Regions from separate parts of the Streptomyces sp. NPDC059875 genome, predicted to be linked through region 1. Evidence: riboswitches for the same ligand, from Rfam matches in the RefSeq annotation. Region 1 holds a riboswitch; each other region holds the start of a gene.

Region 1 (7,489 bases):
TCTCCGAGTTCCAGGACCTCCGCCAGAAAGGTCTCGAACTGGGTGGTCATGCCCCGGATCCCCCAGTACCAGAACATCGCCCGGACGAACCGGGAAGCCCGCGGCGCGTCCCGTGCGTCGAGCACCGACCTCAGCCCGGCGACCATGTTGTCGTGATCGGCGTCGAAGACCGCGATCGCGCGCAGCTGTTCGCCGGTACGAAGCAGGGGTTCGAGCTCTTCGGCCAGGGCGAGGAAGTGGTCGGCGAACCGTGTGGCGACCTCGTCCCCGGCCTGGACGAGCCGGTCGGCCGCGTAGGCGCGGACCGTCTCCAGCATCCGGTACCGCGGCTCGTTGTCGCCGGAGGGTTCCACCAGGGACTTCTCGACCAGCGAGCCGAGCACGTACAGCACGTCGTCCGCCGGCAGCGACGCGTCCGAGCAGACCCCTTCCAGCGCCGCGACCGTCGCCCCGCCCGGGAACACCGACAGCCGCCGTGCCAGGGTCCGTTCGGGCTCGTCGAGGAGGTCCCAGCTCCATTCGACGAGCGCGAGGAGCGTGCGCTGGCGCGGCAGTGCCGTCCTGCTTCCCGAGGTCAGCAGGCGGAACCGGTCGTCGAGGCGGCGCGCGATCTGCTCGACGCTCATCGAGCGCAGCTTGGCCGCCGCCAGTTCGAGGGCGAGCGGCATCCCGTCGAGGCGCCGGCAGATCTCCACCACGGCGCCCGCCGTGGAGTCGTCGAGCGCGAAGTCCGGCCGGATCCCGACGGCGCGGTCGACGAACAGCCGCACGGCGGCCGAGTCTCCGGCCTCGGCGAGCTCACGCGACGGTCCGGGCAGCTCCAGCGGGCCGAGCGGGCACAGCGCCTCCCCGGTGATGGCGAGGGCTTCCCTGCTGGTGGCGAGGATCCTCAACTGCGGGAGCCTGTCGAGGAGTTCCTCGGCGAGCTCGGCGGCGGCCTCGACGAGGTGCTCGCAGTTGTCGAGGACGAGCACCGCCTCGCCGACGTCGAACAGTTCGGCCAGCCGGTCGACGGGCGTCACGCGCTGGGCCTGGCCGCTGTCATAGAGGCGGCCCTCCTTGGAGCTGAGCGTGCCGAGGACCGCGTCGGCGAGCTGGTCCCCGGGTCCCACACCGGCCAGCGGCACGAACCACACCCGGCCGCGTCCGTAAGCCCGGTGCCGGGTCGCCGCTTCGAGGGAGAGCCTGGTCTTGCCCGCGCCGCCGAAGCCGACGATGGTGACGAGCCGGGATGCGGCCATCAGGTCGGCGACCCGGTCGAGTTCGCGGTCGCGGCCGACGAAGCTGGTCAGCCGGGCCGGGAGGCGGCTGGGCGCGGACTCGCTCCGGGCGGAGGGAGCGGTCAACTCACCTCGGAGCAAGGCCAGATGGATCTCCTGGAGTTCGGCCGAGGGGTCGACACCCAGTTCCTCGCCGAGCCTGCCACGCATCTCCTCGTACACGGCGAGCGCGTCGGACTGCCGTCCCGCAGCGGACAGTGCCCGCATCCGCAGGCCGGCGATCCGTTCGCTCAACGGGCGTTCCGTCCCGGCCGATTCGAGGTCGGCGAGGACATCGGCGTGCCGTCCGAGTCGCAGCTCGGCGTCGAAGCGGTCCTCGGCCGCGGCGGCCCGCACGTCGTCGAGGCGCGTGGCGGCCGCCCTGGCGAAGGGGGCGTCCAGCACGTCCGCGAGGGCCGGGCCGCGCCACAGCGCGAGCGCCGCGTCGAGCACGGAGGCCGCCTCCTCGAGGCGGCCGGCCGCCAGCTCGCGCCGCCCCTGTGCCACCGACTCCTCGAACCGGTACGCGTCCACGTCCTCGTCGCGCACCGACAGCCGGTATCCGCCCGCACCGGACTCGACCGTGCCGGCGCCGCGCAGGGCCTTCCGCAGCCGGGACACCAGAGCCTGGAGGGCGTTGCCCGCCTCGGCCGGCGGCTCCGTCCCCCACAGCCCGTCCACGAGCGCGTCGACGGACACCGGCCGGCCTCCCTCGAGTGCGAGCCGGGCCAGCAGCATCCGCAGCCGGACCCCTCCGACGTCGATCGGTGTCGCGTCGTCCGTACCGGCTCCGACCGGCCCCAACAGGACAATCCTCACAGCTTCAGCCTCCCCCTGGCCCCGACCGCATCCGCGGTTCCGGACCGCGAGTGGATCTTAGCGATCGACCCGTCGAGCGTCCGCGACGAGTCTCGTCACCGGGAACGAGGGAGCGTGCCCAGGACGCGGAGGTGCGGCCGGTCGTCGCCGTCCGGGTGGCTGACCTCGACCCGTACGCCGTAGACCTCCGCGATCAGCTCGGCGGTCAGCACCTCGCGCGGCGCGCCGGCGGCCACGACCCGTCCGCCGGAGAGCACGACGATCGTGTCGCAGTACATCGCGGCCAGGTTCAGGTCGTGGAGGGCGACGATCGTGGTGACCGGCAGTCCGGACACCAGGTCGAGGAGGTCGTGCTGGTGCTGGATGTCGAGATGGTTGGTGGGTTCGTCGAGGAGGAGTTCCCTCGGCTCCTGGGCGAGGGCCCGGGCGATCTGGACGCGTTGGCGTTCGCCGCCGGACAGGGTGTGCCAGGGCTGTTCGGCACGGTCGGTCAGGCCGGTGCGGTGCAGGGCGTCCCGTACGGCGTCCTCGTCGGCGGTCGTCGGGGGCGACCAGGCCCGCCGGTGGGGGATGCGGCCCAGGCGTACGACGTCGGCGGCGCTCAGCTCGACGAGGGTGTCGGCCTGCTGCTCGACGACCGCCACGCGCCGGGCGACGTCCCGGCGTCGCAGCTCCGCCAGCGGCCGGCCGTCGAGGGTGACGACTCCGGCGGACGGCGCGAGGACGCCGCACAGCAGCCGCAACAGGGTTGATTTCCCGGACCCGTTGGGGCCGAGGAGGGCGGTCGTGGTGCCGGGCGTGGGGGCGATGCCGACCCCGTCGAGGATCAGCCGCCCGCCGGCGGTGCGCGAGACGCGTTCGGCGCCGAGTGTCATCGGTGGGCCCTCCTGCTCCGGTACAGGACGAGGACGAAGGCGGGGACTCCGACGAGTGAGGTGACGACGCCGACCGGCACCTCCTGGGGTTCGAGGACGGTCCGGGCGAGGGTGTCCACCCAGACCAGGAAGACCGCACCGCCGAGGGCGGTGACGGGCAGCAGTCGGCCGTGTCCCGGTCCGACGAGGGCACGGGCCGCGTGCGGCAGGACGAGGCCGACGAAACCGATCGCGCCCGCCGAGCTGACCAGTGCGGCGGTGAGCAGCGCGGTGGCGCACAGCAGGACGAGCCGGGTGCGGGCGACCCGTACGCCGAGGGTGGCCGCCGCGTCCTGTCCGAACGCGAAGGCGTCGAGGGTACGGGCGTAGCCGAGGCAGACGGCCAGGGTGAGCACGAGGACGGCGAGGCAGAGCCATACGTCGCTCCAGCCGGCGCCGCTCAGCGACCCGAGCAGCCAGAACAGCACGCCGCGGGTCGTCTCGGCGTCGGCGGAGGTGACGACGACGAAGGAGGTGAGGGCGGAGAAGAGCTGCATCGCCGCGACGCCGGAGAGGACGACCCGGTCGGGCGTGCCGCCGAGCGTGTGACTCAGCAGGAGCATCGCGGCGAACGAGCACACCGCGCCCGCGAAGGCGCCCGCGGAGAGGGACAGCGCTCCCCCGCCGACGCCGAGGACGACCACCACGACCGCTCCGGTCGAAGCGCCGGAGGAGACGCCGAGGACGAAGGGGTCGGCGAGCGGATTGCGCAGTAGGGACTGCATGACCGCTCCGCAGACGGCGAGGCCTGCCCCGCATACGGCGGCGAGGAGGGTACGGGGCAGTCGCAGGTTCCAGATGATGCCGTCCCGGATCGGGCCGATCCCGGAGGGGGCGCCGCCGAGATGGGAGGCGACGACGGACCCCGCGTCGCCGACGCCCATGTCCGCCGGTCCGATGGTGATCGCCACGGCCAGCGAGAGGAGGAGCGCCGCGCATCCGGCCGTGATGCGCAGCAGGGCGGCGGTCACTTCGTGAGGCCGTGCGCGCGCAGGGCGGCGGCGACCTGTTCGATGCCCTCGACGGTGCGGATGGTCGGGTTCATGGCCTGACCGCTGAGGAGCACGTACCGCTTGTGGCGTACGGCGTCCATGTTCTTCGTGACCGGGTCGGACTCCAGGAACTCGATCTTCTTCGCGGCGCTCTCCCCGGACTGCGCCTTGCGCGTGAGGTCGCCGATCACCAGCAGGTCGGGGTTGCGGTCGGCGACCGACTCCCAGCCGATCTGTGGCCATTCCTCGGTGGTGTCGTCGAAGACGTTCTTCGTTCCGGTCTCCCGGGTGATGACGCCGGGTGCTCCGCAACAGCCCGCCATGTAGGGGGACTTGGCGTCGGAGAACCAGTAGAGGACGCTGACGTCGGCGGCGCGGAGACCGTCGGTGGCCTTCGTCACCCGGCCCTTGAGCCGGGTGATCAGCTGTTCGCCGCGCTCCTCGACACCGAACACCCGGGCCAGGTCGCGGACTTCACCGTAAACGGCGTCCATGGCCAGCGGTGTGGTGCGCTTGCCGTCGCCACCATCGCTGTTGTCCTTGCCCACGCAGTCGGACGGGGAGAGGTAGGTGGGGACGCCGAGCTTCTCGAACTGCTCGCGGGTGGCGACCCCGCCCTTGCCGAGCGTGGAGCCGAACGAGGCGGCGACGAAGTCGGGTTCGGCGTCCAGCACCTTCTCGAAGGAGGGGTTGTTCTCCGCCAGCCTCGGGACTCCGGAGGCGGCCTTCTCCAGGCCCTTCATCACCGGGTCGGTCCAGGTCGCGGTCCCCACCATCCGGTCGCCGAGACCGAGGGACAGCATGATCTCGGTGGTGCCCTGGTTCAGGGACACGGCCCGGCGCGGCCCGCCGGGCGGGATCTCCACGGTGCGGCCGCAGTTCTCGAGCGTCCGCGCGGAGGCGGACGGTGCGGACCCGGCCTCGTCGGCGGGGCCGGCGCAGCCGGTGAGGAGCAGGGCCCCGGACGCGAGCAGCGCGAAGGGAAGGGGGGTACGGGCGAATGGCACGGCTCGTCCTCGGCGTCGAGGGCCCATGCGCGGGGCCCGTCTCGTACGGAACCGCCAGCAGGTCTTCGGACTCGGGGTCATCCGGACGGGGCGCCTTCCCGGACCGGTTCCCCGGTCCAGTGGCTTCGTGCCCCGCCCGTCGCCCTCACCGCTGCGCGTCAGCTCCGGATTCGCACCGGATTCCCTGACTCGCGTGCGTCACGCACGTGAGTTCGACTGGCTACCGCAAGCTACCAGAACGCCGACGGGGCGGCGGTGGGAGGGTGCGCGAGCCCTTTCGGGATCTGCCGCACCACTCCACCGCCGCCCCGTTCACCGGGGCCCGGACGTGCCGGACCGCCGAGGTCAGACCACGGGCACCGGGTAGGTCGGGTACTCGACCCCGGACACGTGCTGGACGACGCGGATGACCTGGCAGGAGTAGCCGAACTCGTTGTCGTACCAGAGGTAGAGGATCGCGTTGTCACCGTCGACCTTGGTGGCGCCGGCGTCGACGATCGACGCGTGGCGCGAGCCGACGAAGTCCATCGAGACGGCGTCGGGGGCGGTGGTGAAGTCGATCTGGCGCTTGAGCGGCGAGTGCAGCGAGACGTCGCGGAGGTAGTCGAGGACATCCTCGCGGGTGGTCTCGCGACCCAGGCGCAGGCTGAGGATGGCGATCGAGACGTCCGGGACGGGGACGCGGATCGAGCTGCCGGTGATCGGCGCCTTGAGGTCGGGCAGCGCCTTGGCGACGGCCGACGCGGCTCCGGTCTCGGTGATGACCATGTTGAGCGGCGCGGAACGGCCGCGACGGTCGGCCTTGTGGTAGTTGTCCAGCAGGTTCTGGTCGTTGGTGAACGAGTGGACGGTCTCCACGTGGCCGCGCAGGACGCCGTACTCGTCGGCCATCGCCTTCAGCGGCGGGACGATCGCGTTGGTGGTGCAGGAGGCGCAGGACAGGATCTGCTCGTCCGGCTTGATCGTGTCGTGGTTGACGCCGTGGACGATGTTCGGGACGTCGCCCTTGCCCGGAGCGGTCAGGACGACCTTGTCGATACCGGGGCGCAGGTGCTTCGACAGGCCCTCGCGGTCCCGCCACTTGCCCGTGTTGTCGATGAGGATGGCGTCCTTGATGCCGTACGCCGTGTAGTCGACCTCGGAGGGGTCGTTGGCGTAGATCACCTTGATGGTGTTGCCGTTGGCGACGATCGTGCTCGTCGCCTCGTCCACCGTGATGGTGCCCTGGAACTGACCGTGGATGGAGTCGCGGCGCAGCAGCGAGGCGCGCTTGACCAGGTCCTGGTCGCCACCGCCGCGGACCACGATGGCGCGCAGGCGCAGGCCGTTGCCGGAGCCGGCCTTCTCGATGAGCAGGCGGGCGACGAGGCGGCCGATGCGGCCGAAGCCGTAGAGGACGACGTCGCGGCCCTCGCCGCGCTCGATCTTGTTGGCACCGGTGGCGCCGGCGACGGCCGCGGCGGTGAACTCCTCCACCGACTGACCGTGGTCGTCGTTCTTGTACGTCGCGGCGAGCATGCCGATGTCGATCTGCGAGGGACCCAGGTCCAGCGCGGCGAGCGCCTGCAGGAAGGGCATCGTCTCGGTGACGGACAGTTCCTCACCGGCGATCTGCCGGGCGAACCGGTGGGTCTTGAGGATGCTCACCACCGACTTGTTCACCAAGGAGCGGCTGTGCAGCAGGACGGTCACGTCCCGCTCGCGGTGCAGCTTCCCGATGATGGGGATCATCGACTCCGCGATCTCCTCGCGAGTCTTCCAGTTGGTGAACGAGTCATCATTGACAGTCACAGGTTTATCTTTCGAGCTAGGCGGCGCTCATATGCTAACCCGCCCCTCCTTTGATCGTTCAAGGGGTCCCTCGGGACCGAACACTGGCACCCCATTTAGTCGCACTTCGTCCCGTTATGCGCGCCAGTGACATGGCCCGCACCCACGGAATCCGTCGCTGTACGGACGGGGCGCCGAACCCACGGACAACGCCCCCGGCGCGCCTGCGGCCGGCGATGAGTTCCGGGCGGTCGCGGCGTCTACCGTGCGGAAGGCACACATCGTCGGAACCCCCACGGAGCGTCACATGAGGAAGATCGTCTCCCAGCTGTTCATCTCGCTCGACGGCGTCGTCGAGGACCCCCACACCTGGCACTTCCCCTACTTCAACGACGAGATGGGCGTCGCGGTCGACGCCGTCCTGGGCCGGGCGGACACGCTCCTCCTGGGGCGCCGGACGTACGACAGCTTCGCCGGGGCGTGGCCCGAGCGCGAGGCGGCCGGCGGCGAGGACGCCCCCTTCGCCAAGGTTCTCGGCGACGCGCGGAAGATCGTGGTCTCCCGTCAGTCGCTCGATCTGACCTGGCGGAACTCCGAGCAGCACCAGGGCGACCTCCTCGACGCGGTCAGGGCTCTGAAGAGCGAGCAGGGAGAGAGCCGCATCGCGATCAGCGGCTCGGTGTCCCTGGTGCGGCAGCTCCTCGACGCCGGGCTGCTGGACGAGCTCA
Region 2 (7,489 bases), on a different contig from region 1:
ACGTTCTTCGCCTCGTACTTCCGCAGGAAGCCGACCGCGTTCTGGAAGACGTCCGGCGGGTTGCCGCCCGAGGCCTGGGTGTTGAACTTCTTCCAGAAGTCGAGGTAGGGCTGGAAGTCGGTCTTGACCTTGATCTTCGGGTACTTCTTCTCGAAGAGCGCGATCGACTGGTTGATCCGCTTGGCGCGGTCGTCCGAGCCCCACCAGGCATACCGGATGGTGACCGTCCCGTCCCCGGAACCGCTTCCGCTGCCACACCCTGCCGCGGTGAGGCCGACAGCGGCCAATGAGCCGCCCGCGAGCTTGAGCAGCCCCCGTCGGTCAACCGTGTTGGTGGTACGCACCGTTCGTCCTCCCGCACATTGAAACGTTTTAGGAAAGCGCTTGCTGGGACAACGTATGGACACCCGCGCGTCACGTCAACGGTTGGGACAGGGATGCGTGATGAAAGGATTCAAGCCTGGCGTCAAGCCAGCCTGATGACGTTCCAGGACAGTGGTGCGAGTACGGCGTGCAGGGTGCCGTCCACGAGCGCCGTGCCGTGTACCGGGTGAGGGGCGACCCGCTCGGGGTCGTCGACGGTGTTGCGAGCCTCGGGATCCGCATCGGCGAGCGCGCTGTGCTCGACGATCCGGGTCAGGTCCAGCCCGCGCACGGTCACGTCGAGCGGAAGAGGCTCCGTCTGGCCGCGGTTGACGGCGAAGACGGTCACGCCGCCGTTCTCGTCCCGTACGGCGGTGGCGTGCAGCAGCGGCACCTCGCCGAACCTCGCCGTCTCGTACGTCGGCGCATCCACGCGTACGTCGAGGACCTCGCCGCGCCCGTACCGGGAGGTCAGGGCGAACGGGAAGAAGGTGGTCTGCCGCCAGGCCGCCCCGCCGGGTTCGGTCATGATCGGGGCGATCACGTTGACGAGCTGGGCGAGGCAGGCGACGGCCACCCGGTCGGCGTGGCGCAGCAGGGCGATGAGGAGCGAGCCGAGGACGACGGCGTCGGTGACGGTATAGACGTCCTCCAGGATGCGGGGCGCCTCCTGCCAGTCCTCGACGGGGTGCGGGTTGGGCCGGCGCTGGTACCAGACGTTCCACTCGTCGAAGGAGAGCGTGATCTTCTTCTCGGATTTCAGTCGGGCGCCGATGTGGTCGCAGGTGGCGACGACCGCATCGATGGAGGCCTCCATGTCGACGGCGGAGGCGAGGAAGGAGTCGCGGTCGCCGTCCACCTCCTCGTAGTAGGCGTGCAGCGAGATGTGGTCGACGTCCTCGTACGTCTCCGCCAGGACGGTCGCCTCCCAGGCGGCGAAGGTGTCCATCGCCCGGCTCGAGCTGCCGCAGGCGACGAGTTCGAGTCCGGGGTCGTACTGACGCATGGCACGTGCGGTCGCGGAGGCGAGCCGTCCGTACTCCTCGGCGGTCTTGTGACCGGTCTGCCACGGGCCGTCCATCTCGTTGCCGAGACACCACAGCCGGATCCCGAAGGGGTCCTTGTCGCCGTGTGCGATCCGGCGGTCGGAGAGCTCCGTGCCGGACGGGTGGTTGGCGTACTCCAGGAGGTCGACTGCTTCGGCGACCCCCCGGGTGCCGAGGTTGATCGCCATCATCGGCTCGGCCCGCGGGCCGATCTTCCGGAGGAAGGCGATGAACTCGGCGAGCCCGAAGCGGTTGGTCTCGGTGGACCGCCAGGCGAGGTCGAGACGGCGGGGCCGCTCCTCGACCGGGCCGACGCCGTCCTCCCACCTGTAGCCCGAGACGAAGTTCCCGCCGGGGTAGCGGACGGCGGTGACGCCGAGCTCGCGTACGAGCTCCAGCACGTCGGTGCGCAGTCCGTCCTCGTCGGCGGCGGGGTGGCCGGGTTCGTGGATGCCGGTGTGGACGCAGCGGCCGAGGTGCTCGACGAAGGAGCCGAACAGCCGGGCGTCGACGGCCCCGACGGTGAAGTCCGGATCGAGGGTGAAGCGGGCGGTCGGGTGGGACATGCGGTTCCCTTCCGGAGGCGAGGCAGACCTTTTGTTCGAGATATCGAATGACGCTCGTCACTTCGAACGGGACCGTAAAGTCGAACATCATGCGCGTCAATGCGTCGGGCCGACATTCGGCAGAATCCCGAACCCCGTTCGGCACGGAGAACGACCATGAGGGCGCCCGCTCTTGGGGATCAGGAGGTCGGACGCGCCGTTCTCCGGCGGCCGGTTCGCGCTCAGCGCCTGAGCAGGGTGGACCCGCGGACGACCAACTCGGGCTGGAGCACGACTTGTTGGTGCCGGTGCGCGGCGACGGCGGCAGCGTCTCCGCCCTCCTCGAGCAGCAGGTCGGTGGCCATCGCGCCGAGCACGGCGGCGGGCTGCCGAACCGAGGTCAGGGGTACGGCCGCCGCGGCGGCGAACTCGATGTCGTCGTACCCGACGATCGCGATGTCCTCCGGCACCCGGACGCCGGCCGCGTACATCGACTGGAGCACACCGAGCGCGAGGAGGTCGTTGGCGCAGAAGACGGCGGTCGGCCGCTCCGCCGCCCCCAGCAGCCGCGCCCCTGCGTCCCGGCCGGCGTTCACGTCCAGTCGCTCGCCGCCGATCTCGTGGAGCGCGTCCGGGGGCAGTCCGGCTTCCGCCAGGGCGTGATGCGCGCCGGTGCGGCGGTCCTGGACCTGGAGCAGGTGGGGCGGTCCGCTGACGTAGGCGATCGAGCGGTGACCGAGGGAGAGCAGATGGCGGACGGCCATCGCGCCGCCCGCGACGTCGTCCACGGAGACCGAGCACTCCGCCTCGCCGCCGGCCACCCGGTCCACGAGCACGAAGGGGATGCCGTGCCGCCGGAACTCCCGAAGGTTGCTCCCACTGGGGTCGGCGGGGGTCACCAGGACGCCGTGCACCCGCTGCTCGGCGAAGAGGGAGAGGTACTCGGCCTCGGCGGCGGGGCTCTGGTCGCTGTTGCAGACCATCACACTCAGTCCGGCCGCGCGGGCGGTCCGCTCGGCGCCCTTGGCCAGGTCGACGAAGAAGGGGTTGCCCATGTCGAGGACGAGGAGGGCGAGGATCCGGCTCCGGCCGGCCCGCAGCTGGCGAGCGGACTCGCTTCGGATGTATCCGAGCCGCGCGATGACGTCCCGCACATGGCGGCGCGTGCGCTCGGAGACGAGATCGGGCCGGTTGATCACATTGGAGACCGTGCCGACCGAGACCCCCGCCTCCCGGGCCACGTCCTTGATGCCGGCTCCCCGCCCCGTGCGTGTCGTGCGACTCACCTGGCGCGCTCTCCGTCCCGATCGTCGGCCCCGACCGTCCGCTGCACTCGCTTCACTCGCTACCGATTGGATCGTATCAACGCCGGTTGGGAGCAACACCCTGGGCTGTGTGCGGTCGTGACTCGATCCACAGGTCGCAACACCCCCCAGGTCCCTAAAACGATTCATGCATTCGGCCCCGGGCCGGTGGCCGTAGGGGATTCGCCGCCCATGCCCGGAGCACTCCGTTCGGACCTGTCGGACTGCGCGGGCGGACGGACGGTACAAGGCTGGAGGCCAAGCCCATCCTCCCGAAGGAGCGTGATCGGCGTGGCCCGGAACCGCCGTCTGATCCTGAGCTCGCCGTCCGAGGTCTGGCGCCTGCTGTCCGAAGGCAAACGCTACGGGGAGTGGGTGACGGGCACCCAGCAGGTCCTCGCCGCGGACCCGCACTGGCCGGAGGTGGGCGCACGACTGAAGGTACGCGTCGGTGCCGGCCCCTTGACCCTCGACGACACCTGCGTCGTCCGCGTCTGCGAACCGGAGCGGCGCCTGGAGCTGGAAGCGAAGGCGGATCCCTTCGGGGCGGCACGCATCGCCATGAAGCTGATGCCCTGGGGCGAGAACACCCTCTTCACCCTTGACTGGCATCCTCTCCGGGGCCCCGGCACCCGGATGCACGGTCTCCCCGTGGACTACATCGTCGCCGTCCGCAACGGCATGATGCTGACGAAGCTGGCCGAGATCGCGGTACGCGAACACTCCGCGAAGGTGTGAGCACTCACGTAGCGTCCCCCACCGGTACGGCACGAAGGTGCTGCTGCTCTCGTCCACGGCGAGCGCTCGACCGAGCGGCGGGACCGCGCGCCGAGAGCATTCCAGCGCGGAGCCGCTCCGAGTCCGGGGCGTGTCTCACCTCACCATCCGAATCGTGAACATCACCCGCCCCAGCGCCGAGTGGCCCCCTACGCTGGCCGGTGCAGCTGGTTCGCCCCGTCCGCCAGGCGGGATGCGTCGTAAGAGGGAACCCGGTGGGAATCCGGGACTGCCCCGCAGCGGTGAGCGGGAACGACCGCCGTCATACGCACTGGATCCGGTACGGGTCTGGGAAGCGACGGCCACTAGGTGTCCACCCTTGGGTGGACGTGCCCGCGAGTCCGAAGACCTGCCCGTTGCCCGCGTGCGAACGACTCGTGCGCGGACATTCCGGTGACCTCGTGGGCGGGTCGGCGTACATACCAGGCGGGGACCGGCGCCCATGGCGCGCGAGGTCGATCGTCCGGTACGTCCCCTTCGCGCTCTCGTCCCGTCTCCGGGATCTCAGGGATTCATCTCGCGAAGGAGATCTCCGTGACCACCAAACCCGCAGCAGCGGCAGCACGGGCCACCGTGTACGGCTACCCCCGGCAGGGACAGAACCGGGAGCTGAAGAAGGCGATCGAGGGTTTCTGGAAGGGCCGCGTCACCGCCGACGCCCTCCGGGCCACCGCCGCCGAACTGCGCCGGGCCGCCTGGCAGCAGCTCGCCGGGGCCGGCATCGACGAAGTCCCGACCGGTGACTTCTCCTACTACGACCACGTACTGGACACGACCGTGATGGTCGGCGCGGTCCCCGAACGCCACCGGGAGGCCGTCGCCGCCGATCCTTCCCCGAGCTCTCGACTTCGCTCGAGCAGGGGATGCCCCATGGACGTGTACTTCGCGATGGCGCGCGGCACGCAGGACGTCGCCCCGCTCGAGATGACCAAGTGGTTCGACACCAACTACCACTACCTGGTGCCCGAACTGGGCCCTGACACCGTGTTCCGGGCGGACTCCACCAAGCAGGTCGCCGAGCTGAAGGAAGCCCTCGCCCTGGGGCTGACGGCCCGTCCCGTCCTGGTCGGCCCGGTCACCTACCTGCTCCTGGCCAAGCCCGCGCCCGGCGTGGCCACGGACTTCGACCCGCTGACGCTGCTCGACCGGCTGCTTCCGGTGTACGCCGAGGTCCTCGCCGACCTGCGTGCCGCCGGCGCCCGGTGGGTACAGCTCGACGAGCCCTCCCTGGTGCAGGACCACACCCCGGCCGAGCTGAACGCCGCCACGCGCGCGTACCGTGAACTCGGCACCCTCACGGACCGGCCGAAGCTGCTGATCGCTTCCTACTTCGGCCGCCTGGGCAAGGCCCTGCCCGTCCTGGCCAAGGCTCCGGTCGAGGGACTCGCGATCGACTTCACGGAGTCCGCCGCGGCCAATCTGGACGCCCTCGCCGCCGTCGGCGGTCTGCCCGGCAAACGTCTGGTCGCCGGGGTGGTCAACGGCCGCAACATCTGGGTCGACGACCTGACGAAGTCCCTCGCCACCCTCGGGACCCTGCTCGGCCTCGCCGACCGGGTCGACGTGTCGGCCTCCTGCTCCCTGCTGCACGTCCCCCTCGACGCGTCCGCCGAGCGGGACATCGCACCGCAGATCCTGCGCTGGCTCGCCTTCGCCCGCCAGAAGACCGCCGAGATCGTCACCCTCGCCAAGGGCCTGGCCCACGGTACCGGCGCGATCACCGCCGAACTCGCCGCCAACCGGGCCGACCTCGCCTCCCGCGCGGACTCCCCCCTCACCCGCGACCCCGCCGTGCGCAGCCGTACGGGCGCGGTCACCGACGCGGACACGCGCCGCTCCCAGCCGTACGCCGAGCGGGCCACCGTCCAGCGCACCCACCTCGCTCTGCCGCTGCTGCCGACCACCACCATCGGCTCCTTCCCGCAGACCGGCGAACTGCGCGCCGCCCGCGCCGACCTGCGGGCGGGGTGGCTCGACACGGCCGGCTACGAGGAGCGCATCAAGGCCGAGATCCAGGAGGTGATCTCCTTCCAGGAGAAGTGCGGCCTTGACGTCCTCGTGCACGGCGAGCCCGAGCGCAACGACATGGTCCAGTACTTCGCGGAGCAGCTGACCGGCTACCTCGCCACGCAGCACGGCTGGGTCCAGTCGTACGGCACCCGCTATGTCCGTCCGCCGATCCTGGCCGGCGACATCTCCCGCCCCGCACCGATGACGGTCCGCTGGACGACGTACGCGCAGTCCCTGACCTCCCGCCCGGTCAAGGGCATGCTCACGGGCCCGGTCACCATGCTCGCCTGGTCCTTCGTCCGCGACGACCAGCCGCTCCGGGAGACCGCCCGGCAGGTCGCGCTCGCGTTGCGCGACGAGGTGAACGACCTGGAGGCGGCGGGCACTTCGGTGATCCAGGTGGACGAGCCCGCGCTGCGGGAGACCCTGCCGCTGCGCGCCGCCGACCACGCCGCATACCTGGCGTGGGCGACGGAGGCGTTCCGGCTCAGCACCAGCGGTGTACGGCCGGACACGCAGATCCACACGCACATGTGCTACGCGGAGTTCGGTGACATCGTCCAGGCCATCGACGACCTCGACGCCGACGTGATCAGCCTGGAGGCCACCCGCTCCCACATGCAGGTCGCCCGGGAGCTGGCCTCGCACGGCTATCCGCGCGAGGCGGGACCCGGTGTGTACGACATCCACTCCCCGCGCGTCCCGAGCGCCGAGGAGGCGGCCGAGCTGCTCCGTACCGGTCTCGAGGCCATCCCCGCCGAACGGCTCTGGGTCAACCCCGACTGCGGCCTGAAGACCCGCGGCTGGCCCGAGACCCGGGCCTCCCTGGAGAACCTGGTGGCGGCGGCCCGCACGGTCCGCGGCGAGCTGGACGCGTCCTGACGGGGAGCCTCCCCAGGGCCGGGGCACCCGTCGGGTGCCCCGGCCCGACGCGCGAGCCGCGTTCGCGGCCAGGCGGATGGAGTCGGACGTCCCGGTACCTCCAGATCGTCCCGTAGAACGGATACCTGTGGTGCTGCAAGGTCAACCAGGAGAGGGCAAGGTCACAGCCGTGCGCACTGCTGCTCCTTTGTTCGCCTGACCTAGCATCCGAGCATGACAGTCCTTCCCGACGACGGGCTCAGCCTCGCCGCCGAATTTCCCGACGCGACCCGTGAGCAGTGGCAACGCCTGGTGGCAGGCGTGCTGAGCAAGTCGGGCAAGGACGTCGAGGGCACGGCCGCCGAGGACGCCCTGTCCACGACGTTGGAGGACGGACTCCGCGTCCGTCCTCTGTACGCGGCCGGCGACACCGCACCCGATCCCGGCTTCCCCGGCTTCGCCCCCTTCGTGCGGGCCGGCCGTGCCGAAGGGAACGTCCTCGGCGGCTGGGACGTGCGGCAGCGGCACACGACCGTCGACGGCGACGCAGTGCTCGCGGACCTGGAGAACGGCGTCACCTCAC
Region 3 (7,489 bases), on a different contig from region 1:
CTCGTCGCTCACCGGCTGCGTCATGCGCTCCATCGCGCTCACCGCCGCGCCGGTGTAACCCATCTCCGCCCCCAGCTGGTCCTGTGTCAGGCCCTTCTTCAGGCGCATTCTCTTCGCCACCTGCGCCGCCATTCGCGCCGCCGGGCTCGGGCCCACCGTTTCCCTGTTTTCCGCTCGCGCCATCGCGCTCCCCATTCGGACTCGACCGGTCTCGAACGATCTCAACCGGTCTCAACTGCTCCCCGCCGAATTCAACTGCTCGCAAGGGGCGTTGGTGCAGGTCAGGGGGTTGCCGACGCGCCCTCCGCAGTCGTGAAAAACGCTAGCGGGGAATCAGGACCGTGTCCCCGGAAATGGCGCGGAATTTCAGCCGCGCGGGCGGACATGGAGTTCCAGTCCGCTCGTACCCGGCGCCTCCACCCCCGTCCGAAGTCGCATCTCGCGGTCGTAGTCCCCGCCCGTCAGTGAGCGGAACGGGACCGGCTCGTCCGTGAAGAGCCCGTCCAGGCGTCGTGCGTACGACCGTTTCGCCGCCGCGAAACCCTCCTCCGAGAGGTCGACCGTGCCGTACACCGGGAACGGTTCGAGCGGGGTCATGCCCGTGAACCAGAACAGGCCGTGCTGCACGGGGTACAGGACGTCCGCGAGGTTCCCGTGGATGCCCCGGTCCGAGAAGGCCGTCTCCCTCGCCCCGACCGTCACCGACAGCAGCGCCCGCCGTCCTGCCAGGGGTGCGCCATCGCTGTACGGCGGCGGGACGGACACGCCGAAGGCGAAGCCGTTGGTGCACACCCGGTCGATCCAGCCCTTCAGGATCGCCGGGACGGAGAACCACCACATCGGGAACTGCAGGATCACCGCGTCCGCCCAGCGCACCTTTTCCTGCTCCGACGCGATGTCGGCGGCCAACCGGCCGTCCAGCGTGGCTTGTTCCTGGCCGGCCAGGACGTCGAGGCGTCCGTCCGCCGGGTGGTCGGGGAAGTCGTCGGCGTCGATGGTCGCCTTCCACTTCATGGCGTACAGATCGGACAACCGCACCTCGTGACCCGCCGCCACCAGATGCTCGACGGCGAACGCCGTCAGAGCGGCGTTGAGCGAGTGGGGTTCGGGGTGGGCGCTGACGACAAGGATCTTCTTCGTGCTCATACGGCCAGCTTCTGCCCGACCCGACGCGGCAGCCAGCACCCTCTTCAGCCTGCGGATCGCCGGTCCTGGTACCGGCAGGGCCACCCATGCTCGCCACCCATACTGGAGCGCATGGACGGGATGAACGAAGGCATAGGCGGCTTTCTCCGCGCCCGCCGAGGGCGCGTCGCGCCCGAACAGGTCGGGATCGCCGCCGGACGGCGCCGTCGCGTGAACGGGCTGCGCCGTGAGGAGTTGGCCCAGCTCGCCGGGATCAGCGTGGACTACTACGTCCGCCTCGAACAGGGCCGGGCCACCCAGCCGTCGCCCGAGGTGCTCGACGCGCTCGCCCGCGCGCTCGGCCTCGACGTGGCCGAGCGCGCGCACCTCGACACCCTGGCGAAGAGGCCGACCGCCGCCCGCCGCGGCCCCGCGCCCGCCGCCCGGGTCAGCCCCTTGCTGCGGCGTGTCCTCGACGCCGTCGGCGCGTTCCCGGCGTTCGTGACGGACCATCGCCTCGACGTGGTGGCCTGGAACGGCCTGGGCGCCGAACTGATCGGAGGCCTGGCCGAACAGGGCGGCCGCCGCGACCGGAACAACGCCCGGTACCTCTTCCTCGACCCCGCCTCCCGCGACGTCCACCCCGAGTGGGAGGACCGGGCGGCCGAGGCCGTCGGTCAGCTGCGCGTCGCCGCCGGGCGCTACCCCGACGACGCCGAGCTGACCGCCCTCATTGCCGAACTGTCCACGGGCAGCGCGGAGTTCCGGCGGATCTGGGACAGCGGTGAGGTGTTGATGTGCGCCGCGGGCCGCAAGCGGCTGCGTCATCCGGTGGTCGGGCTGCTCAGCCTGGACTTCGAGACACTGCACGTGCCCGCCGCGCCGGGCGAGACGGGCCTGGTCGTGCACGTCTACAGCGCCGAGGAGGGCAGCCCGGAGGCCGCCGCCCTCGCCCGCCTCGCCGCGGCGACCCGCCTCACGCCTCCGGGTACCGCCGCGGCGTCCACGTGATGGTCCGGCCGTCGGCCCGCTCCACCGCCCGGGTCTGCGAGGACCCGATCAGCAGCAACGTCCGCATGTCGACCTCGCTCGGCTCCAGCGTCTTCAGCGTCACCACCCGCACCGACTGCTCCGGGCCGCCCACGTCCCGTGCCACGACCACCGGCGTCTCGGGCGAGCGCAGTTCGAGGAGCAGGTCGCGGGCGGCCGCCACCTGGTGCGTACGGGACTTCGACCCCGGGTTGTAGAGCGCCAGGACCAGGTCCGCCTCCGCCGCCGCCCGCAGCCGGGTCGCGATGACGTCCCAGGGCTTGAGGCGGTCGGAGAGCGAGATGGTCGCGTAGTCGTGGCCCAGAGGCGCCCCCGCCGCGGCCGCCGCCGCGTTCGCGGCCGTCACGCCCGGGAGGACCCGTACGGGAACGTCCGCGTACCGCTCCTCCGACGCCACCTCCAGGACCGCCGTCGCCATGGCGAACACGCCCGGGTCGCCGCCCGAGACGACCGCGACGCGGCGGCCGCGCCGGGCCAGGTCGAGGGCGAACTCGGCGCGCTCGGACTCGACCTTGTTGTCCGAGCCGTGCCGGCGCTGGCCGGGGCGCAGCGCCGGAACCCGGTCGAGATAGGTGGTGTAGCCGACGAGGTCGTCGGCGTTGACGAGCGCGCCGCGCGACTCCGGCGTCAGCCAGGGCGCGCCCGCCGGGCCGGTGCCGACGACGACGACCTCGCCCCACTCGCGTACCGGAGCCTGCTGGTCGATACGGGAGGGCAGCACGGCCACGGAGAAGTACGGGACGGTCTCCGGGTCGACCTCGGCGAGTTCGGAGGTCCGCTCGCCGGCCATGAACGCCCGCTCCACGTACTGCGCGTCCTCGAGCCGGCCCGCCCGCTCCAGGGCGCGCCGCACGGTCGGGAACGTGCGGCCCAGCTTCATCACGACCGCCGAGTCCGTGCCCGCGAGCCGGGCCGTCAGTTCGTCCTCCGGCAGCGTGCCGGGGATGATCGTCAGGACCTCCTCCGCCTCGCACAGCGGCTCGCCGAGCCGGGCGGCGGCCGCGCTGACCGAGGTGACACCGGGGATGACGGTGGTGTCGTAGCGGTGCGCGAGCCGCTTGTGCATGTGCTGGTACGAGCCGTAGAAGAGCGGGTCGCCCTCGGCGAGCACGGCCACCGTGCGGCCGGCGTCCAGGTGGGCGGCGAGGCGGGCCGCCGCCTCCTCGTAGAAGTCGTCGAGCGCGCCCCGGTAGCCGCCGGGGTGGTCCGTGGTCTCCACCGTGAGCGGGTACATCAGCCGCTCTTCGATGTGGTCCTCGCGGAGGTGCTCGGCCGCTATCGAGCGGGCGATGGAACGGCCGTGGCGCGCCGAGTGGTACGCGACGACGTCGGCGGACTCGATGGCCCTGACGGCCGCGACCGTCATCAGGTTCGGGTCGCCGGGCCCGAGGCCGACCCCGTACAGCTTGCCGCTCATGCCTGGATCTCCGCTTCCGTCGCGATGGCGTTGATGGCGGCGGCGGTCATCGCGCTGCCACCGCGCCGGCCGCGTACGACGAGGTAGTCGAGGCCGAGCGTCTGGGCCGCCAGGGCGTCCTTGGACTCGGCGGCGCCGATGAACCCGACCGGGATGCCGAGGACGGCCGCCGGTCGGGGCGCGCCCTTGGCGATCATCTCCAGGAGGTGGAAGAGCGCGGTGGGCGCGTTGCCGATGGCGACGACGGAGCCTTCGAGGCGGTCGCGCCACAGCTCCATGGCGGCGGCACTGCGGGTGGTGCCGAGGTCGGCGGCGAGGCCGGGCACGGAGGGGTCGGAGAGGGTGCAGACCACGTCGTTGTCGGCGGGCAGCCGCTTGCGGGTGACGCCGCTCGCGACCATCTGCGCGTCGCAGAGGATCGGCGCGCCGGCGCGCAGGGCGGCGCGGGCGCGGGAGACGACCTGGGGGGAGTAGGCGATATCGCGTACGAGGTCGGTCATGCCGCAGGCGTGGATCATCCGCACCGCGACCTGGGCGACGTCGGCGGGCAGGCCCGCCAGATCCGCCTCGGCGCGGATCGTGGCAAAGGACTGGCGGTAGATCTCCGCGCCGTCCTTCTCGTAGTCGAACATCCTGTTGCTCTCGCTCATCTCGTGTGTGTTGACGGGCCGCGGGCCGCTGCGACTGCGGAGGGGAGGTCTGTACGGGGAGTGGGGCGCCCGTCCACGAGGTAGGCGTCCTCGCCGGTGGCGACGACGTCGACCCAGGTGCCGTGGGCGCCCTGCGGGTGGCCGCAGCGGCGCTCGCAGCCGGAGAAGTGGACCGGCAGCCCGCCGTCGCCCGGGGTGGCGTCCGCCCGGACGTCGGCGAGGGACTTCGCGCAGCCGGGCCGGCCGGTGCAGGCGCCGACGCCGGTCCAGGGGTCGGCGGGGCGGGTGATCAGCCCGGCGGCCGCGAGCGCCTCGCGCCGCTCCTCGGCGGCGGCGCGGCCGCCGAATCCGGTCACGACGGCTCCGCGCCAGGGGGTGAGCCGGAGTTCCCCGGCCGCGTCGGGCGCGAGGGCGCGCAGTTGGGCGGCGGTCAGCCGCCCGAGCGGCACGCCGACGCAGACCGCCCACCGGCCGTCGTGCCCGACGACGCCGGGCAGGGGCCCGGCGGAGGGGGTGTGCGGGGCTCGCCCGGCGACCGACTGTGCGGCGACGGGCGAGCGGTTGATGGACTGTGCGGGTTCGGGCGAGCGGTCGATGGACTGTGCGGCGACGCACGCTCGGCGCAAGGCCGCGGCCACGTCGGGCTCCACGCCCTCGGGGAGCTCCCGCACCCGCCAGGCTCCGTTCCCGGCCGCCCGCGCGGCTTCGAGGAAGGCGTCGGCGGCGGCGAGCGCGGCGCCGGGGGCGTCGGTGGCGGCGACCCGGAAGAACTGGGCGCCGACGCGCAGGAGCGCCGTGGCCCCGTCCGTACCCTCGCCGTCCGCCGAGGACGCCGCTGCGAGCAAGGTCACATCTCCGCCGAGGCCGGCCACATCCCCACGGCCGTCGTCCAGGACGAAGAGGAAACGGCCGGAAAGGGCCGCCGTCCACTCCCGCGCGCATAGCAGCGCGTCCAGCTCGCGCGCCCACAACTGCACGTCTCCGCTGCCGAGTCCGTCCAGTCCGGCGGCCGGCGAGGCCACCACGTTCCGGATCCGCTCGTGGGTCGCGGAGGGCAGCAGGCCGGCTTCCGCGAGCAGCTCCGCCAGCTCGGCTCCGCAGCCCTCTCCGAGGCCGCGCAGCTCCACGTTCCCCCGGGAGGTGACACTGACCCGTCCGTCGCCCAGGGCCTCCGCCGCAGACGCCAGAACCTCGACCTGATGAGACGTCAACAGGCCTGCGGGCAGGCGCAGTCGGGCCAGGCGGCCGTCGTCGGCGGAGTGCAGTCGGAGCGCCCCGGGGCAGGCGTCGCCACGGTCCCGTATGAGAGGTTCGCCCCGGTCGGGCGGGATGGGTGGGGTGGGCGGCATGGCGGCGAGCATACCGACGTGAATCCGGCTGACCACCGGGTGTGATCCGGCCAACCCCCCGGCCCGCGGGGCACAGGATCTACTATGCAGAACGGCATGGGGTCCCAGGACCCCGGGGAGGAAGCCCGGTGAGAATCCGGCGCGGTCCCGCCACTGTGAGCCAGGTCGCACCAGCGACCCGGTGAGTCAGGAACTCCTGCCGTCCACACGACCACCCGGGGCGCGGACAACCCCGAGGAAGGCCTGCGCACGCATGCGAATTCTGTTGCTGTCGCACTCCGACACCGACCTGCTCAGCGCTCGCGCGGCCGGCGGACCCGTCGAGTACCGGTTCGCCAACCCCTCCCGCCTCGCTCTGGACGACCTTCCCGGGCTTCTGGACGGCGCCGACCTCGTTCTCGTACGCCTCCTCGGCGGCCTGCGGGCCTGGGAGGACGGCCTGGACGCGCTGCGTGCCACGGGCCGTCCGCTGGTCGTGCTCTCCGGCGAACAGGCCCCCGACGCCCAGCTCATGGAGGCGTCCACCGTCCCCGTCGGCGTCGCGACCGAGGCCCACGCCTATCTCGCGCACGGCGGCCCCGCCAACCTGGAGCAGCTGGCCCGTTTCCTCTCCGACACCGTGCTGCTCACCGGCCACGGCTTCGAGGCCCCGGCCGCCGCGCCGACCTGGGGTCCGCTGGAGCGCGAGCCGCGCGTCACGGACGGCCCCGTCGTCGCCGTGCTCTACTACCGCGCCCACCACATGAGCGGGAACACCGCCTTCATCGGCTCGCTCTGCGAGGCGATCGAGGACGCCGGCGCCCGCGCGCTGCCGCTGTACGTCGCCTCCCTGCGCGCCCCCGAGCCGGAGCTGCTCGACCGCCTTCGCGAGACCGACGCGATCGTCACCACCGTCCTCGCGGCCGGCGGCACCAAGCCCGCCGAGGCCCAGGCCGGCGGCGACGAGGAGGCCTGGGACGCGGGCGCGCTCGCCGCCCTCGACGTACCGATCCTGCAGGCGCTCTGCCTCACCGGCTCGCGCGCGGCCTGGGAGGAGAACGACGAGGGGCTGTCCCCGCTGGACGCCGCCAGCCAGGTCGCCGTCCCTGAGTTCGACGGCCGGCTCATCACCGTCCCGTTCTCCTTCAAGGAGATCGACGAGGACGGCCTGCCGGCCTACGTAGCCGACACCGAGCGCGCGGCCCGCGTCGCCGGGATCGCCGTCCGCCACGCCCGCCTGCGGCACATCCCGAACGCCGAGAAGAAGCTGGCCCTGGTCCTCTCCGCGTACCCGACCAAGCACTCCCGGATCGGCAACGCGGTCGGCCTGGACACCCCCGCCTCCGCCGTCGCGCTGCTGCGTCGGCTGCGCGAGGAGGGCTACGATTTCGGCCCGGTCGAGGACATCCCCGGCCTGGTGTCGGGCGACGGCGACGAGCTGATCTACGCCCTGATCGAGGCCGGCGGCCACGACCAGGACTGGCTCACCGAGGAGCAGCTGGCGAAGAACCCCGTCCGCATCCCGGCCGCCGACTACAAGCGCTGGTACGAGCAGCTCCCGGCCGAGCTGCGGGAGTCCGTCGAGGAGCACTGGGGCCCGGCGCCCGGCGAGATGTTCCTGGACCGGTCCCGCAACCCCGAGGGCGACATCGTCCTCGCCGCCCTGCGGCGCGGGAACCTGCTGATCCTCATCCAGCCGCCGCGCGGCTTCGGCGAGAACCCGATCGCGATCTACCACGACCCCGATCTCCCGCCGTCCCACCACTACCTGGCCGCCTACCGCTGGATCGCGGCGCGCGCCGAGGACGGCGGCTTCGGTGCGGACGCGATGGTCCACCTGGGCAAGCACGGCAACCTGGAGTGGCTGCCCGGCAAGAACGCCGGCCTGTCCGCTGCCTGTGGCCCGGACGCGGCGCTCG
Region 4 (7,489 bases), on a different contig from region 1:
GCAAGGACGCGCTCCGGCAGATGGAAGAGGGCACGCCGCGCTACGAGACGGTCCCGAACGACTGATCCCCGTACCCGCGCATGACGAAGGGCCCCGCTCCCCCCGGAGCGGGGCCCTTCGTCGTACGGAGAGGTCTAGAAGTCCTCGTCCAGATCCACCGAGCCCTCGACCGCCACCTGGTAGGCGGACGGCCGGCGCTCGAAGAAGTTCGTCAGCTCCTGAACGCCCTGGAGCTCCATGAACGCGAACGGGTTCTCGGAGCCGTACACCGGGGCGAAGCCCAGGCGCTGGAGGCGCTGGTCGGCGACGCACTGGAGGTACTCGCGCATCGACTCGGTGTTCATGCCCGGCAGTCCGTCGCCGCACAGGTCCCGGCCGAACTGCAGCTCCGCCTCGACGGCCTCCTTCAGCATGTCGGTGACCTGCTGCTGGAGCGCGTCGTCGAAGAGCTCCGGCTCCTCCTTGCGGACGGTGTCCACGACCTCGAAGGCGAAGTTCATGTGCATCGTCTCGTCGCGGAACACCCAGTTGGTGCCGGTCGCGAGCCCGTGCAGCAGACCGCGGGACCGGAACCAGTACACGTACGCGAAGGCGCCGTAGAAGAACAGGCCCTCGATGCACGCGGCGAAGCAGATCAGGTTCAGCAGGAAGCGACGGCGGTCGGCCTGGGTCTCCAGCCGGTCGATCTTCTCGACCGAGTCCATCCACTTGAAGCAGAACTGCGCCTTCTCGCGGATGGAGGGGATGTTCTCGACCGCGGCGAACGCGGCGGCGCGGTCCTCCGGGTCGGGCAGGTAGGTGTCGAGCAGCGTCAGATAGAACTGGACGTGCACGGCCTCCTCGAACAGCTGGCGCGAGAGGTACAGCCGCGCCTCGGGGGAGTTGATGTGCTTGTACAGCGTCAGCACGAGGTTGTTGGCGACGATCGAGTCACCGGTCGCGAAGAACGCGACAAGCCGGCCGATCATGTGCTGCTCACCCGGCGTCAGCTTGGCGAGGTCGGCGACGTCCGAGTGGAGGTCGACCTCCTCCACCGTCCAGGTGTTCTTGATCGCGTCCCGGTAGCGCTCGTAGAAGTCCGGGTAGCGCATGGGGCGGAGGGTCAGCTCGAAGCCCGGGTCGAGGAGGTTCTTCTGTTCGTTGGAGCTCATTACTGGCAGGCCTCGCAGGACTCGGGGTTCTCAAGGGAACAGGCGACGGCCTCTTCGGGAGTCGCCTGTACGGGAATCGGCGCGGCGGCGGTCGTCGACGCCTGGGCCGCGCGGGCGATCCGCGTCGCCGGACGGGAGCGCAGGTAGTACGTCGTCTTCAGGCCCTGCTTCCAGGCGTACGCGTACATCGACGACAGCTTGCCGATCGTCGGCGTCTCCAGGAACAGGTTCAGCGACTGCGACTGGTCGAGGAACGGGGTGCGGGCGGCGGCCATGTCGATCAGGCCGCGCTGCGGGATCTCCCACGCCGTGCGGTACAGCTCGCGCACCTCGGCCGGGACCCAGGTGAAGCCGGCCACCGAGCCGTTGGACTCGCGCAGCGCCTCACGGGTCTGCGCGTCCCACACGCCGAGCTTCTTCAGCTCGTCGACCAGGTACGAGTTGACCTGGAGGAACTCGCCGGAGAGCGTCTCGCGCTTGAACAGGTTGGAGACCTGCGGCTCGATGCACTCGTACACGCCCGCGATCGAGGCGATGGTCGCCGTCGGCGCGATGGCGAGGAGCAGGCTGTTGCGCATGCCGACGGCGGCGATCCGCTCGCGCAGCGCGGCCCAGCGCTCCGGCCAGTTCAGCTCGACGTCGTAGTGGTCGGGGTGCAGGACACCGCGCGCGGCGCGGGTCTTGTCCCAGGCCGGCACCGGGCCGTTGCGCTCGGCGAGGTCGGCGGACGCCTCGTACGCGGCGAGCATGATCCGCTCGGCGATCCGGGTGGACAGCGCGCGCGCCTCGGGGGAGTCGAAGGGCAGCTTCAGCTGGAAGAAGACGTCCTGGAGGCCCATCGCGCCCAGGCCCACCGGGCGCCAGCGGGCGTTGGAGCGCCCGGCCTGCTCGGTCGGGTAGAAGTTGATGTCCACGACCCGGTCGAGGAACGTGACGGCCGTACGGACGGTCGCGTCGAGCCGCTCCCAGTCGATGTCCGAACCGACGACGAACGCCCCGAGGTTGACCGAGCCCAGGTTACAGACCGCGGTCTCGCCGTCGTCCGTGACCTCCAGGATCTCCGTGCAGAGGTTGGAGGAGTGGACCGTGTGGCCCGGCTCGGCGGTCTGGTTGGCCGTGCGGTTGGAGGCGTCCTTGAAGGTCATCCAGCCGTTGCCGGTCTGGGCCAGCGTCCGCATCATCCGGCCGTACAGGTCACGGGCCGGCATGCTCTTGCGGGCCAGGCCGGCAGCCTCCGCCTTGCGGTACGCGGCGTCGAACTCCTCGCCCCACAGGTCGACCAGCTCGGGCACGTCGGCCGGGGAGAACAGCGACCACTCGGCGTCGGCGTTGACCCGGCGCATGAACTCGTCCGGGATCCAGTGCGCGAGGTTCAGGTTGTGCGTACGCCGGGCGTCCTCACCGGTGTTGTCGCGCAGCTCCAGGAACTCCTCGATGTCCGCGTGCCAGGTCTCCAGGTAGACCGCGGCCGCGCCCTTGCGCCGGCCGCCCTGGTTCACGGCCGCCACCGAGGCGTCCAGGGTCTTCAGGAACGGCACGATGCCGTTGGAGTGCCCGTTGGTGCCCCGGATCAGGGAACCGCGGGCGCGGATACGGGAGTACGAGAGCCCGATGCCGCCGGCGTGCTTCGACAGGCGCGCGACCTGGTGGTAGCGGTCGTAGATCGAGTCCAGCTCGTCGAGCGGGGAGTCCAGCAGGTAGCAGGACGACATCTGCGGGTGGCGGGTGCCGGAGTTGAAGAGCGTGGGGGAGGAGGGCAGGTAGTCGAGCCGGCTCATCAGCCCGTACAGCGCCGCGACCTCGTCCAGCGCGCGCACGCTGTCGTCCTCGGCGAGGCCGCAGGCGACGCGCAGCATGAAGTGCTGCGGGGTCTCGATCACCTTGCGGGTGATCGGGTGGCGCAGCAGATAGCGCGAGTAGAGGGTGCGCAGACCGAAGTAGCCGAAGCGGTCGTCGCCCGCGGCGTCGATCAGCGAGTCGAGCCGGTCGGCGTGCAGGGCGACGAACTCGGCCGTGCGGTCGGCGATCAGGCCCTCGTGGTGGCCCACGGCGACCGAGGCGGAGAAGCACACCGCGCCCTGGTCGGCCGCCTCGTCGGCGATGGTGATCGTCAGGAGCCGGGCGGCGAGCCGGGAGTACGCGGGGTCCTCGGCGATCAGACCGGCGGCCGCCTCGGTGGCCAGCTCGCGCAGCTCGGCCTCGTCCGAACCGGCGTTGCGGCCGCGGAGCGCCGCCGCGGCGACCTTGCCGGGGTCGGTGTCGGTGAGGTCGGCGGTGAGGTCGGTCAGGGTCCGCAGAAGCACGGTCCCGGGTCCGTCGCTCTCGTTACCGTCGCTCTCGATCGCTGCGGCCGGATCGGCGGGCGCGATGGTCACGTGGGGGCTCTCCCTCGCTCGGCTCGGGGCCGGCGGGGGAGGCGGGCAGCGGGCACCCGTACGCAGGGGTGCGCCGCGCCACGGCCCACTCCGCGAGGCCCGGACGTCTGTGGCACCCGGAACGGACGGACCGGGTGCGCTGTCCGCAGGTCTTCGGACTCGGCCGGCGCACAAGCACGCCGAAACCACACCGTTGCGGGACAGTTCCGGATTTCCACCGGATTCCCCTGCAAGGACAGCGAGCACGAGCATACATGTGGGGGGCGCTCCTCGAAGCACCCCCCACATGTTGTGTCGTTGGGTTCAGAGTTCCATGCTGTAGGTGAGTAGCGGATCCATGTCCGGAATCGGCTTCCAGTCCCTTTCGGGGGTGCGGACGAAGCCCATCCGCTCGTAGATCCGGTGCGCCGAGGCCATGCGGGGCTGGGTCGACAGCACCATGCGCCGGCACCCCTCGATCTCCCGCGCCTGCTCCACACAGGCCCGTACGAGCGCCTCGCCGACGCCCCGCCCCCGCGCGTCCTTCGCCACGGCGAGCATCCGGAACTCGGCCTCGCCCTCGCGCGCGATGTCGGCCCACTCCTCGTCGCCCAGGGCGAAGGTGACCCCGCCGAGCACGGTGCCGGCGCGGTCCACCGCCACCAGCACCTCCGCCTCGGCGACCCGCCGGGCCACGTCCCGCAGCAGATGCAGATAGTCGTCGTCCTCGCCGAAGTCGAGGTGTCCGTCGTCCAGATAGGCGCGTGCGGTGAGGTCGCCGAGGGCCTCGTACTCCTCGGGTCGTACCGTCCTGATGGTGAAGTCCATGCGGCGCAGTCTGCCCCAGGGGTACGGCGAAGGGCCCGGGATTTCCGTTCGGAATCCCGGGCCCCGCGCTGTGCTCCTCGGCGTCAGTGCGAGCCGGCGCCGACCTTCGGCAGCTCGGTCCGGACTCCCGCGTCGCCCGCGTCCGCCGTGTAGTCCGACGGCGAGGTCTCGTCCACACCGTCCGGCGCCTTCACGGCCTTCAGGACGAAGGTCAGGACGACGGTGACGACCACGTTGATGACGAAGGCGGTGAGGCCGATGTAGCCGATCTCGCCGATGCCCGGGATCTCGGCGGACGAGCCGCCGAAGTGCTTCTGGGTCGGGCTGGCCACGCCGTACGCCGCCGCCGTGCCGTAGACCATGCCGACGGCCCAGCCGGCGAGCAGCGCCCAGCGGTGGAACCAGCGGGTGAACAGACCGCCGACCAGCGCCGGGAGGGTCTGCAGGATCCAGATGCCGCCGAGCAGCTGGAAGTTGATCGCGACCGTCTTGTCCATGGTGAGGACGAAGGCGAGCGCGCCGACCTTCACCAGGAGCGACACCAGCTTGGACACCTTGGTCTCCTGCTCCGGAGTGGCGTCCGGCTTCAGGAAGTCCTTGTAGATGTTGCGGGTGAAGAGGTTGGCGGCGGCGATCGACATGATCGCGGCGGGCACCAGCGCGCCGATGCCGATGGCGGCGAAGGCCACGCCCGCGAACCAGTCCGGGAACATGTTCTCGAACAGCTGCGGGATCGCGAGCTGGCCGTTGGTCACCTTCACGCCGGCGGCGATCGCCATGAAGCCGAGCAGCGCCAGCAGGCCCAGCATCAGCGAGTACAGCGGCAGGATCGTGGTGTTGCGGCGGATCACGTCACGGCTGCGCGAGGAGAGCGTCGCCGTGATCGAGTGCGGGTACATGAAGAGCGCCAGCGCCGAGCCGAGCGCGAGCGTCGCATAACCCCACTGGCCCATCTCGCCCGGCACCAGCGCGCCGCGCGGCTTGTCGGTCGCCGGGTTGATCGTCGCGTACGCCTCGCCGGCCTTGGCGAAGATCTCGTCGAAGCCGCCCAGCTTGATCGGGATGTAGATGATCGCCACCGCGATGACGATGTAGATCAGCGTGTCCTTGACGAAGGCGATGAGCGCCGGTGCGCGCAGACCCGAGGAGTAGGTGTACGCCGCGAGGACACCGAAGGCGATCAGCAGCGGCAGGTCCTTGATGAACCAGTGCGTGTTCTCGCCGCCGCCCACGCCCATCACGTCCAGGACGGCCTGGATGCCGACCAGCTGGAGCGCGATGTACGGCATGGTGGCGAGGATGCCGGTGACGGCGACCGCCAGCGACAGGCCCTTGGAGCCGAAGCGGCCGCGGACGAAGTCGGAGGTGGTGACGTAGCCGTGCTTGTGCGACACCGACCAGAGGCGGGGCAGGAAGGTGAAGATCAGCGGGTACACGAGGATCGTGTACGGGACGGCGAAGAAGCCGGCCGCGCCCGCCGCGTAGATGGCCGCCGGGACGGCGACGAAGGTGTACGCGGTGTAGAGGTCGCCGCCGAGCAGGAACCAGGTCACCCAGGTGCCGAACGACCGGCCGCCCAGGCCCCATTCGTCGAGGCTGTTCTCGTTCTCGGCCCTGCGCCAGCGCGAGGCGAGGAAGCCCATGACCGTGACGGCCAGGAAGAAGAAGATGAAGACGGCGAGTGCGACGCCGTTCACGCCGTCCTTCACTTCGACGCACCCCCCTTGCGGGCGCGCTGGTCACGCTGCCACAGCTGATAGGCGACCATGGTGAGCGCGGTCGAGATCACGACCCAGGCCATCTGGTACCAGTAGAAGAACGGGATGCCGATGAAGGTCGGCTCGACCTTGGCGTAGGAACTCACCCAGAGCATCGCCACGAACGGCGCGATCAGGCAGAGCGCCACCACGACCCGCACGGGTGTGACGGTTGGTTGTCTTCCCTGCGTTTCTTCCGACATACGACGGAACCGTCCCCTCGCTGATCACCTGTGTAATGCGCAGGAAATCTAGGGGACGGTTCCGCTCTATGGAACCCCCGTCCGAATAACGGACGGACGTGATGGGCCTTTTGTCAGCCGTTGGGCCGCTTGAGTCGCGCAACGAACTTGTATCGGTCGCCGCGGTACACCGAGCGCACCCATTCGACCGGCTCGCCCTGCGCGTCCAGCGAGTGGCGGGAGAGCATCAGCATCGGCAGGCCCACGTCCGTACCGAGCAGGCCGGCCTCGCGCGGGGTGGCGAGGGAGGTCTCGATGGTCTCCTCCGCCTCGGCGAGGTGCACGTCGTACACCTCGGCGAGCGCCGTGTAGAGCGAGGTGTACTTCACCAGTGAACGGCGCAGCGCGGGGAAGCGCTTGGCCGACAGGTGCGTGGTCTCGATGGCCATCGGCTCGCCGCTCGCGAGCCGCAGTCGCTCGATCCGCAGCACGCGCCCGCCGGGCGAGATGTCGAGCAGGCCGGCGAGCGTGTCGTCGGCGGTGACGTACCCGATGTCGAGCAGTTGCGAGGTGGGCTCCAGGCCCTGGGCCCGCATGTCCTCGGTGTACGAGGTGAGCTGGAGCGCCTGCGAGACCTTGGGCTTGGCCACGAACGTGCCCTTGCCCTGGATCCGTTCCAGCCGGCCCTCGACGACCAGCTCCTGCAGGGCCTGGCGCACGGTGGTGCGCGAGGTGTCGAACTCGGCGGCGAGCGTGCGCTCCGGCGGGACCGGTGTGCCGGGCGGCAGGGTCTCCGTCATGTCGAGCAAGTGCCGCTTCAGTCGGTAGTACTTGGGCACGCGCGCGGTGCGGGTGGTGACCCCGCTGTCCTTCTCCGTGCCGCCCGCGTCCGTGGCCATGGCCTGCCTTCCCGACTCCTGTGCTGCTGCCGTCACCGGCTCCTCCGTCTGTCGCGGCTCACATGGTGGCACGGACCGGTCACGGGTCGTCGCCCTCCCTCAGGTGTCGGTCCGATAACGGACGCGACTGCCCTTCTTATACACCCTTGACACCCCTAAAGGTCTAGGCCAAGCTCCGGGTACTGGTCTAAACCATTAAAGACCAGGTCCCAGCCCCACGAGCACTACTCGACGTATGTCTTCGCGCGGTGGGGGGGTTGCAGGCATCCCTGAGGAGGGTGGCGTGAAGCGCAAGCTCATCGCGGCGATCGGCGTCGC

The links. A riboswitch is a leader RNA that binds a small molecule or an ion and turns the genes downstream of it on or off. The one in region 1 is predicted to bind cobalamin.
Region 2: another riboswitch for cobalamin. It lies ahead of metE (5-methyltetrahydropteroyltriglutamate--homocysteine S-methyltransferase); the one in region 1 lies ahead of ACFV9D_RS04845 (ABC transporter substrate-binding protein).
Region 3: another riboswitch for cobalamin. It lies ahead of cobN (cobaltochelatase subunit CobN); the one in region 1 lies ahead of ACFV9D_RS04845 (ABC transporter substrate-binding protein).
Region 4: another riboswitch for cobalamin. It lies ahead of ACFV9D_RS02285 (ribonucleoside-diphosphate reductase subunit alpha); the one in region 1 lies ahead of ACFV9D_RS04845 (ABC transporter substrate-binding protein).

What each region holds. Positions count from the first base shown of each region.
Region 1 covers NZ_JBHWJZ010000003.1:190,388-197,876, reverse strand. The annotation lists gene ACFV9D_RS04860 (BTAD domain-containing putative transcriptional regulator) at 1-2,078, opposite strand, end outside; gene ACFV9D_RS04855 (ABC transporter ATP-binding protein) at 2,174-2,953, opposite strand; gene ACFV9D_RS04850 (FecCD family ABC transporter permease) at 2,950-3,963, opposite strand; gene ACFV9D_RS04845 (ABC transporter substrate-binding protein) at 3,960-5,018, opposite strand; cobalamin riboswitch at 5,030-5,227, opposite strand; gene ACFV9D_RS04840 (glyceraldehyde-3-phosphate dehydrogenase) at 5,337-6,782, opposite strand; gene ACFV9D_RS04835 (dihydrofolate reductase family protein) at 7,069-7,489, shown strand, end outside.
Region 2 covers NZ_JBHWJZ010000001.1:19,858-27,346, forward strand. The annotation lists gene ACFV9D_RS00075 (ABC transporter substrate-binding protein) at 1-344, opposite strand, end outside; gene ACFV9D_RS00080 (alpha-N-arabinofuranosidase) at 467-1,975, opposite strand; gene ACFV9D_RS00085 (LacI family DNA-binding transcriptional regulator) at 2,197-3,240, opposite strand; gene ACFV9D_RS00090 (SRPBCC family protein) at 3,550-3,996, shown strand; cobalamin riboswitch at 4,187-4,407, shown strand; gene metE (5-methyltetrahydropteroyltriglutamate--homocysteine S-methyltransferase) at 4,570-6,927, shown strand; gene ACFV9D_RS00100 (methylmalonyl-CoA mutase family protein) at 7,141-7,489, shown strand, end outside.
Region 3 covers NZ_JBHWJZ010000014.1:89,446-96,934, forward strand. The annotation lists gene ACFV9D_RS18950 (helix-turn-helix transcriptional regulator) at 1-183, opposite strand, end outside; gene ACFV9D_RS18955 (NAD(P)H-dependent oxidoreductase) at 367-1,146, opposite strand; gene ACFV9D_RS18960 (helix-turn-helix domain-containing protein) at 1,258-2,136, shown strand; gene ACFV9D_RS18965 (precorrin-2 C(20)-methyltransferase) at 2,102-3,592, opposite strand; gene ACFV9D_RS18970 (precorrin-8X methylmutase) at 3,589-4,224, opposite strand; gene ACFV9D_RS18975 (cobalamin biosynthesis protein CobG) at 4,239-5,603, opposite strand; cobalamin riboswitch at 5,669-5,808, shown strand; gene cobN (cobaltochelatase subunit CobN) at 5,845-7,489, shown strand, end outside.
Region 4 covers NZ_JBHWJZ010000002.1:70,930-78,418, forward strand. The annotation lists gene def (peptide deformylase) at 1-65, shown strand, start outside; gene ACFV9D_RS02280 (ribonucleotide-diphosphate reductase subunit beta) at 135-1,151, opposite strand; gene ACFV9D_RS02285 (ribonucleoside-diphosphate reductase subunit alpha) at 1,151-3,526, opposite strand; cobalamin riboswitch at 3,653-3,785, opposite strand; gene ACFV9D_RS02290 (GNAT family N-acetyltransferase) at 3,830-4,333, opposite strand; gene mctP (monocarboxylate uptake permease MctP) at 4,417-6,042, opposite strand; gene ACFV9D_RS02300 (DUF3311 domain-containing protein) at 6,039-6,293, opposite strand; gene ACFV9D_RS02305 (GntR family transcriptional regulator) at 6,407-7,171, opposite strand; gene ACFV9D_RS02310 (extracellular solute-binding protein) at 7,455-7,489, shown strand, end outside.